DNA from 2 places in the Stappia quadratibracata genome. Region 1 is predicted to be linked to the other one. Evidence: predicted binding sites of a transcription regulator. Region 1 holds the regulator's gene; the other holds the start of a gene.

Region 1 (4,868 bases):
GAGGCTGTACGGCTGCGCGCGAGGCTGATGCCGCCGTCGGCTGCCGTGATGCCCCGCGGCTACGACTTCGCCTTTCGTGCCTTCTTCGACGGCATCGGCGCCACCGGTTTTGCCTTCGGCGCGCCGAGCCGCATTGATCTCGGTCCCGCACCGCTGTCGCTACGGCTGAAAGCCGGGATCGCCAGTCTGCGTCAGGCGATTGCCGCGCGGATCATCGCCGCGCTCGGCGAGACGACGGCCGCCGCGCTTGCCATTGCGCTGATCACCGGCGACCGCTCTCTGATCCCAGAGCAGGTGACGGAGGCGCTGAGGACCGCCGGCCTTGCGCATATCCTGGCGATTTCCGGCCTGCATATGGCGCTGTTCGCCGGCTCGGTGTTCTTCGTCGTGCGGGCGCTTCTGGCGCTGTTCCCGCATCTGGTGCATGAGCGGCGGATCGATGCCTGGGCCGCCGTTGCGGCGATGTCGGCCGCCGTCTTCTATCTCGGCATTTCCGGTGCCTCCATCGCAACGCAGCGCGCCTTCCTGATGATCGTTCTGGTGTTTTCGGGGCGCATCTTCTCGCGGCGGGCCCTGACGCTGCGCAATGTCGCGATTGCCGTCCTGCTGATCCTTGCGATGCTGCCGGAGGCGTTGCTCGATCCCGGTTTCCAGATGTCCTTCGCCGCCGTGATCGCCCTGATCGCCGCCTATGAGGAAATAACCCGGCGGCGCGCCGCGCGCGAGCGCCAGGGGCCGATGGCGCCGCCGGGTCGTGGGGGGCTGCTGCAGGCCGCGACATCGGGCGCTGCGGGCTGGTTCTGGGGGCTTCTCCTGACCTCGCTGATCGCGGGCCTGGCGACGGGGGCCATCGGCGCCTATCACTTCCACCGAATCTCGCCGCTCGGTACGCTCGGCAACCTGCTGGCAATGCCGGTGGTGACACTCGTGGTCATGCCGTTCGCGGTGCTGGCGCTGGCCCTGCTGCCCTTCGGGCTGGAGGCCTTGCCGCTCGCGGCGATGGGCGCTGGCATCGATCTCGTGGTGGCGATGGCGACCTGGGTCAGCAACCTGACGCCGGAGGACGGGGTGATCGGCGCGCCCTCGCTTGGCGGCACGCTACTGGTGGTGGCGGCAGGGCTTGTCGCCTGCCTTGCGCCGCGGGGATATCGCCCAGTCGCCCTGCTGCCGCTTGCCGCCTCCGTCCTGCTTTATGCCCTGCATCGGCAGCCGGACATGCTGATCTCGGCCACCGGCACGACCATTGCCGTGCGCGATGCGGCCGGGGCCTTGCGCGTTTCATCGCGCCCGAGCGGGTTCCTGCCGGAGGTCTGGTTGCGGGCGGAAGGCATCAGTGTGCAGCACCACGGGAACCGGCGGATCGCGGCCGGCGACCTTCGCTGCGACAAGCTGGCCTGTCTAGTGCGCGCGCATGGTCCGCCGGGGGCGGGTGCCCGGCACGGTGCCTCCGCAAATGCACCGCCGGGACCGGTGGCAGGACCGGGGCCGGGGCCCTTTGCAGCGGGGCAAGGCCCGCCTGCGCTGCTGGTCTCGCTGGTGCGCGACAGCGCCGCCTTCGAAGAGGATTGCCGCAAGGCCGACATCATCGTCTCGGCGCTGATTGCCCCGCCCGATTGCCGGGCAAGGCAGGTGTTCGACGGGGCGCGGCTTGCCCGCGACGGCGCCGTTGCGCTCTATTTCAGTGCGCCGGCCGCCTCGGCCGCATCTCGATCAGCGCTCGCGCAAGCGTCATCGGCTTGGCAGTCGCCATCAGGCACAGGCGATGCTCTCGCTGTTGCCGTGGTCCCCAGCTACGGGCGTCGCCGACCCTGGACGCCGAAATGACCCGCCTGCCAGGAGCCCCGTCCGGCGCGCGGCCTCAATAGCGACGGAACAGCGAGACGAGCTTGCCCTGGATGCGCACGCGTCCCGGACCGAAGATGCGGGTTTCGTAGGCCGGGTTTGCGGCCTCCAGCGCAACGGACGCGCCCTTCTTGCGCAGGCGCTTCAACGTCGCTTCCTCGTCGTCGATCAGGGCGACGACGATGTCGCCGCTGTCGGCGCTGTCGGAACGGCGGATCACCACGGTGTCGCCGTCGAGAATGCCGGCCTCGATCATGGAATCGCCGCGCACTTCCAGCGCGTAGTGCTCGCCGTTGCCGAGCAGGTCGGCCGGCATGGCGATGGTGTGGCTGTGGGACTGGATCGCCTCGATCGGTACGCCGGCGGCAATGCGGCCCATGACCGGGATCTCGACGCTGTCATTGGCCGCGGGCGGTGGGGCTGGGGCTGTTTCCACCGGCGGCGTCTTGCCGAGAGATCCTTCGATGACGGAGGGCGAGAAGCCCTGGCCGCGCTGCGAGGCAAGGCCGAGCGCAACCGATTCCGGCAGCTTGACGATCTCCAGCGCCCGGGCGCGGTTCGGCAGGCGGCGAATGAACCCGCGCTCTTCCAGCGCGGTGATCAGCCGGTGGATGCCGGACTTGGACCGCAGATCGAGCGCGTCCTTCATCTCGTCGAACGAGGGAGGAACACCGGTTTCCTTCAGCCGTTCGTGGATGAACAGGAGCAATTCGTGCTGCTTGCGCGTCAACATGCGCTTGGGTCCCCCGCTCTGGCACGCAAGGCCTGGCCGATATCGGCCGGCTGCTGCCGATCGCTGCCTGCGACTCAGGCTATGTACAAATCATGAACATAGTCTAACCGTTCCTGCCTTGTTCCACAATGCCCATAGGGAACGAAACGGGAAGCGGTAGGGCGCGGGGTCGGCTCAGCCCTGCGGCAGGCGCAGGACCGGCACCGGCGTGCCGGCGGGCAGGGGGGGCGCATGGGGCGGGCGCACCACCAGCGCATCGGCGCGGGTGAGCGTTGCCAGCATGGAGGAGTCCTGCCGCTCGAACGGGGCGACACGCTCCGTGCCGTCGTCCTGGCGCAGGATGCGCGCCCGCAGATAGTCCTCGCGCTGGTCATTGCCGCCGATATCGGCGGTCAGCGGCAGCAGTTCGGCATCGCGCCGGCGCGGCGGGCGGCCGAGCAGGGCGTCGATCAGCGGACGCAGGAAGAGAACGCCGCAGACGAGGCTTGAGACCGGATTGCCCGGCAGGCCGAGCACGCGCATGCCCTCGATGCGGCCGGCCATCAGCGGCTTGCCCGGCCGCATGGCGATGCGCCAGAAGCCGAGTTCCATGCCTGAGGCGGCAAGCACTTCCTGCACCAGATCGTGGTCGCCGACGGAGGCCCCGCCAAGCGTGACGAGGATGTCGGCTCCGACGGCTCGCGCCTCGGCGATCTTCTCCGCGATATGCTCGCGCCGGTCGGAGGCGATGCCGAGCTGCAGCGGCTCGCCGCCGCAATCCTCGACCAGGGCGGCAATGCCCGCATGGTTGGAGGCGATGATCTGGTCGGGCCCCGGCTGCTCCCCCGGTTCGACCAGTTCGTCGCCCGTCGCCAGGATCGCCACCTTCGGTCGGCGGCGCAGCTCAAGCACGGGATGGTTCATGGCGGCCGCCAGCGCAAGGCGGCGATAGTCGAGCCGCGTACCGGCGCTCAGCAGCGTTTCGCCAACCTTGAAATCAAGCCCGGCGGGGCGCACGAAACGGCCGAGCGGTGCGCTTTCCAGCGCGGTGACGCGCTCGCCGTCGCGCTCGGCGTTTTCCTGGATCAGGATCGTGTCGCTGCCTTCGGGAAGCGGTGCGCCGGTGAAGATGCGCACGGTCTCGCCCGCTCCGATGGTGCCGGAGAAGGCGCGGCCCGCGGGGGCTTCGCCGATCAGCTTGAGCACGGCCGGAACGGTGGCGATATCGGCCGCGCGCACGGCATAGCCGTCCATGGCGGAGGCGGCGAAGGGCGGCTGGGTGCGGGTCGCGGCAAGGTCGGCAGCCAGCACGCGGCCATTGGCCAGTGCGAGCGGCACGGTCTCGGAGCCGAGCGGCTCGACGTCGCCGAGAAGTCGCGACAGGGCTTCGTCGACCGAGATCAGCGCCATGTCAGCAGTGCCTCATGTCAGTTGGCCTTGTGTCAGGCGGGGTTCGTTTCGCTCGCCGCGGTCCAGTCGCCGGACTTGCCGCCGGACTTGGCAAGGACGCGGATGCCGCCGATGGTCATGCCGCGGTCGACGGCCTTGGCCATGTCGTAGATCGTCAGGCAGGTGACCGAGCAGGCGGTCAGCGCCTCCATCTCGACGCCGGTCTGGCCCGAAACGCGGGCCATCGCGGTGACGCGCAGGCCCGGGAGCGCCTCGTCCGGCACGATGTCGACGGCGACCTTGGACAGCAGCAGGGGATGGCAGAGCGGCACCAGCTCGTGGGTGCGCTTGGCGGCCATGATGCCGGCGATGCGGGCGGTGGCGATGACGTCGCCCTTCTTGGCCGAACCGGACAGGATCAGCGCCAGCGTTTCCGGCTTCATGCGCACATGGCCTTCGGCCTGCGCCTCGCGGGAGGTGACCTCCTTGGTCGAGACGTCGACCATGTTGGCCGCGCCGCTCTCGTCCAGATGGGTCAAGCGCGGGGAAGCGTCTCCAGAAGATGTGCCAGCCATGTCCTACTCCGCCGCAAGTCCGGGACGCGCCAGCAGCGCGCGCGTTGCGCCGGCCACATCGTCCTGGCGCATCAGGCTCTCGCCGATCAGGAAGGTGGAGATGCCGCAGCGTTCCATCCGGGCAAGGTCCTGCGGGGTGAACAGGCCGGATTCGCCGACGACGAGACGGTCGTCCGGGATCAGTCCGGCCAGCGTCTCGCTGGTTTCCAGCCGCGTTTCGAATGTCTTCAGGTTGCGGTTGTTGATGCCGATCATCGGCGAGGTGAGGCGCAGCGCGCGCTCCAGCTCGTCCGCGTCGTGCACCTCGACCAGCACGTCCATGCCGAGGCCGAAGGCGGTCGCCTCCAGAT
Region 2 (4,868 bases), 980 kb from region 1:
CGCGCGTGTCGAAGCGGCTGGCGCCGTAGCCCCCGCCGCCATAGCCGCCGTAATTGCTGGACTGCTCGACCACGTCGACGTGATCGGCCGGCAGCTCGTCGAGAAAGCGCGAGGGGATGGAGCTCTGCCACATGCCGTGGATGCGCCGGTTGGAGGCGAACCAGATCTTCGCCCGCCGCCGCGCCCGGGTGATGCCCACATAGGCAAGCCGCCGCTCTTCCTCCAGCCCCGCGCGGCCGCTCTCGTCGAGCGCGCGCTGATGCGGGAAGAGGCCCTCCTCCCAGCCGGGGAGGAACACCGTGTCGAACTCAAGGCCCTTGGCCGAATGCAGCGTCATGATCGACACCGCGTCGTTGTTGCCGTCCGCGTCCCGGTCCATGACCAGCGCGACGTGCTCCAGGAAGCCGGCGAGCGATTCGAACTCGTCCATCGAGCGGACGAGTTCCTTCAGGTTGTCGAGCCGGCCCGGCGCCTCCGCCGAACGGTCGTTGCGCCACATCTCGGTATAGCCGCTCTCGTCGAGAATGATCTCGGCCAGCTCCGTATGCGACATGGCCGGCACCAGGTCGCGCCAGCGGTCGAAATCGGCCAGCAGCATGCGCAGCGTCGTGCGCGCCTTGGGCTTCAGTTCCTCGGTCTGGCACAGGTCGGAGGCCGCCTGCATGAGCGGGATACGGTTCGCCCGCGCGTAGGCATGAACCAGCTTCAGGCTGGCCTCGCCGAGGCCGCGCTTGGGCGTGTTGACGATCCGCTCGAAGGCGAGGTCGTCGGCCGGCTGCACCACGCAGCGGAAATAGGCCATCGCATCGCGGATCTCCATGCGCTCATAGAAGCGCGGGCCGCCGACCACCCGGTAGTTGACGCCGAGCGTGACGAACCGGTCCTCGAACTCGCGCATCTGGAAGGACGCGCGCACCAGGATCGCCATGCTCTCGAGGCTGTGCCCCTTGGACTGCAGCGCCTCGATCTCGTCGCCGATGGCGCGGGCCTCTTCCTCGGAGTCCCAGGCGGCGGCAACGCTGACGCGCACTTCCTCGCCTTCCGGGTCCACGACGTCGGTGAACAGCGTCTTGCCCAGGCGCCCCTCGTTATGGGCGATCAGGTGCGAGGCGGCGGCGAGGATATGGCTCGTCGAGCGGTAGTTGCGCTCCAGCCGGATCACCTTGGCGCCGGGAAAGTCGTGGTCGAAGCGCAGAATGTTGTCGACCTCGGCGCCGCGCCAGCCGTAGATCGACTGGTCGTCGTCGCCGACGCAGCAAATGTTGCGGTTGCCCTGCGCCAGCAGCCGCAGGAACAGATACTGCGCGATGTTGGTGTCCTGATACTCGTCCACCAGCATGAAGCGGAAGCGGTTCTGGTACTCGGCCAGCACGTCCGGATTGTTGCGGAACAGCGTGATCACATGCAGCAGCAGGTCGCCGAAATCGGCGGCATTGAGGATCGACAGCCGCTCCTGGTACTGCTCGTAGAGCGCCCGGCCCTTGCCGTTGCCGAAGGAGCGCGCCTCGCCCTCCGGCACCTGGTCGGGCGTCAGGCCGCGGTTCTTCCATCCGTCCAACTGGCTGGCGAAGGCGCGCGCCGTCCAGCGCTTGTCGTCCAGCCCCTCGGCCTGGATGATCTGCTTGATCAGGCGGATCTGGTCGTCCGTATCGAGGATCGAGAAACCGGACTGCAGGCCGATCAGTTCGGCGTGTCGGCGCAGGATCTTGACGCAGATCGAGTGGAACGTGCCGAGCCACGGCATGCCTTCCGCGCTCTCGCCGATCAGACGCTCGATCCGCTCCTTCATCTCGCGGGCGGCCTTGTTGGTGAAGGTCACCGCCAGGATCTGGCTCGGGAAGGCCCGGCGCGTTGCCAGGATATGGCCGATACGCGTCGTCAGGACGCGGGTCTTGCCGGTGCCGGCACCCGCCAGCACCAGGACCGGACCGTCCAGCGTCTCGACCGCCTCGCGCTGCTCCGGGTTGAGGCCATCGAGATAGGAGCCGGGTTCGGGCGGACGCGGCCCCAGCGCCGCGCGGGCACGCGCGGCAATGCCGCTGCCGCCGCTCGCCCGCTCCAGGTCGCTGCCCCGCGCCTCATGCTCCGCCCGCCCCTTTTCCGGGTCCTGGTGGAACTGTCGGGTATCGGCGGGATGATTGGCCATGCGGGAGAGTGTCTCGACGGGTCTGGGTCACGGATCTGAAACCGCGCGGGCCGTGGCCCTTGCGATTCTGTTCTCTCTTTGGACCATATATAGCAGCTTGTCCCGTCAAATGGAGGGGCGCAATCGCTCGCGCCCCTCCCTCTTGGCTTTTGACGCCTTTGTTATTCAGAAAAACGCTCAGGCCGCGACGAGCGACACCAGTGCCGGGGCCGCCTGTTCGAAGCGCAGCGTGTAGCGCCCGGCGCCGGCAGCAGAGACGGCCGCCGCAAGCACCTGCCCGTCGGCAAGCTGCAGCATGACGGCCTGCCCGAGCTCCAGCCGGGCCGATGCGGAAACGGCGGCTTCATGCACGTCCGCCTCCTCGACCCGCGCCCGGTAGCGGCGCCCCATGGCGGTGACGATGACGGCCTCGCGCATTTGCGCCTGCACCTGCGCACGCCGCGCGGCGAGATCGACCGAGATATCCGCCAGGAACGTCTCCACCTCGCCCGCGAGTTGCTGTGTCACTTCCGCAAGGCTCGAGGAGACCGCGCTGACATTTCCGGCGAAATGGGCGGTACGCTCGATCGCGGAGGTCACCGAGGTGACGTTGTCCGCCACCGTGTCGGTGCCGTCCGAGGCGGCAATCACCGAGTTGGCGATCTCCTGCGTCGCCGCGCGCTGCTGCTCCACCGCACCGGCGATGGTTGTGGTCAGCTCGCGGATATTCGTCATGACGCTGGCGATCTCCCCGATGGAGCCCACCGCGCCTCGGGTCGAGGCCTGGATGCCCGTCACCTGTGCGGCGATATCCTCCGTCGCCTTGGCGGTCTGGCCGGCAAGGCTCTTCACTTCGCTGGCAACGACCGCAAAGCCCTTGCCCGCCTCGCCGGCGCGCGCGGCCTCGATCGTGGCATTCAGCGCCAGCAGATTGGTCTGCTCGGCGATGTCCCGGATCAGGTTGACCACCGAGCCGATCTGCTCGGCCGCCTGCGACAGGGAGGCGACTTCGGCATTGGTCAGCTGGGCGCGCTCGGCGGCCGAAGCCATCAGGCCGCTCGCCTTGGCCGTCTGATCGGCAATCTCGCTGATCGAGGCGGAAAGCTCCTCAGCGGCCGCGGCGACCACCTGGATATTGCCGGACGCCGTCTGCGTGGCGTGGCTTGCGGCTGATGCGTCGGTCGCGGCGCTGCTTGCCCCTTCCTCCAGCGTCTCGGCCGAGGAGCGCATGTCGCCGGCCTTGGCCCCTGCCGTCGACAGGGTCGACGAGACGCTGCCGCGGAAGCCGGCGATCATCGTCTCGATGGCCGACTGCCGGTCGCGCTCGCGCAGGCGCTCCTGCTGCAGGTTCCGCTCCAGCTCGATGCGCTCGATGGCGTTCTCGCGGAAGATCTCCACCGCCCCGGCCATGGCGCCGATCTCGTCGCGGCGGCCGACGCTGGTCACCTCGACGCTGGTGTCGTTGGCCGCAAGCCGGCGCATGACACCGACCAGTTGCGCCAGCGGCGGCGCGATGGAGCGGTAGACGCCAACGAAGATCACCGCCATCACGACGACCAGCGCGACCATCAGCCCAAGCTCCCAGAGGAAAGCCCGCTGGTTTTGGGCCGCGGCCTCTGTGGCAGCGGTCAGGATCTGGCGGGAGATCTCGTCTTCGACCTGCTTCAGTTGGTCGATGCGCGCCGTACTGACCGCGAACCACTGCGGACCGCTGACGGCGGCGACATCCCCGCCGAACGGCGCCGACACGGCAACCTGTCTCAGAGCGTCGATTTCCTTCACGGCCGCACCGGACAGAGCTGCGTCGTAGGCGGAGAGCATCTGCGGCGTGGCATAGCGGCGGAAGCTCTCGAGCGAGACCTCCTGCATGGCGCCGAGGCGGATGAAGTTCCGGTAGACGGCTTCGCCGAAGCTGCCCGAGCCGAAGCCGACGGCGCCGGTGGCCCGCTCCAGTCCCGCCCGCTCCTTCGCCTGCAGCAACGCGCTATAGGCCAGGACCGGGCGCAGCATGTCGCCGGAGCTGATCAGCGTCGTCATGCCTCCGACCATGTCGAGCAGGTTGCCGATGATGGGGGTGTAATAGGCGCCGACATCGGAGCTGGCGAGGCGCAGCGCGTCGATGTCCGCGCGGACCCGCTCCAGGTCCTGAAGCGCCTGCGCAGCCTTGTCGCGAGGCGCGGTAAAGTTGTCCGCCTCCAGCCGTGCCGTCGCCGCGCCGATGCGTGCGACATAGCGCGCGATCGCCTCGTCGGTGGCCTTGCGCTGGTCGCCGATCACGTCGGAAAACGAAACGCCCTTCGACCCGACGAAGCCGGAGGACATTCCGCGCTCCTTCTGCAGCTGGTGCACAGCCTCGGAAATCACCGGGGCAAGATCGAGCACCTCGCCGACGAAGCGTTCCTCCTGGACGTGCTCGAACCGAACCGCCAGCTCCATGGCGCTTACGACAAGCAGGCCGCAAAGCGGAATCGCACCCAGCAGAACAAGTCGCAAACCGATGGAACGGTTCACAAATCCAGAAAACATAAGCTTCTCTCCAGACGCCAATGAAACGGCTCACATGAGAGAGATGATCGACACCTGGGGTTGAAATTCCCTTACAAGACAAGGATCAGTGTGATTAAATTCCGAAAAGACAAATAGTTTCAAGGTTACGTACTGCACCCCATAGGTGTTGTACTTAAGTTGATTCGCACAGACTCATCCGCCGGACATCTCGATCCAGGCATCCTCGTCGATGACG

What was found. The regulator LexA, encoded in region 1, represses DNA repair genes until DNA is damaged. The targets are predictions, from matches to a motif close to TGTTCNNNNTGTGTTCNG.
Region 2: the regulator LexA is predicted to act here: its motif matches at 2,215-2,232, upstream of H7H34_RS15470 (ATP-dependent helicase).

The regions. Positions count from the first base shown of each region.
Region 1 covers NZ_JACMIA010000001.1:2,467,722-2,472,589, reverse strand. Annotated here, with positions in the region: gene H7H34_RS10860 (ComEC/Rec2 family competence protein) at 1-1,824, shown strand, start outside; gene lexA (transcriptional repressor LexA) at 1,859-2,575, opposite strand; gene H7H34_RS10850 (molybdopterin molybdotransferase MoeA) at 2,750-3,964, opposite strand; gene moaC (cyclic pyranopterin monophosphate synthase MoaC) at 3,997-4,518, opposite strand; gene trpC (indole-3-glycerol phosphate synthase TrpC) at 4,522-4,868, opposite strand, start outside.
Region 2 covers NZ_JACMIA010000001.1:3,446,617-3,451,484, forward strand. Annotated here, with positions in the region: gene H7H34_RS15470 (ATP-dependent helicase) at 1-2,146, opposite strand, end outside; gene H7H34_RS15475 (methyl-accepting chemotaxis protein) at 2,324-4,651, opposite strand; gene ligA (NAD-dependent DNA ligase LigA) at 4,826-4,868, opposite strand, start outside.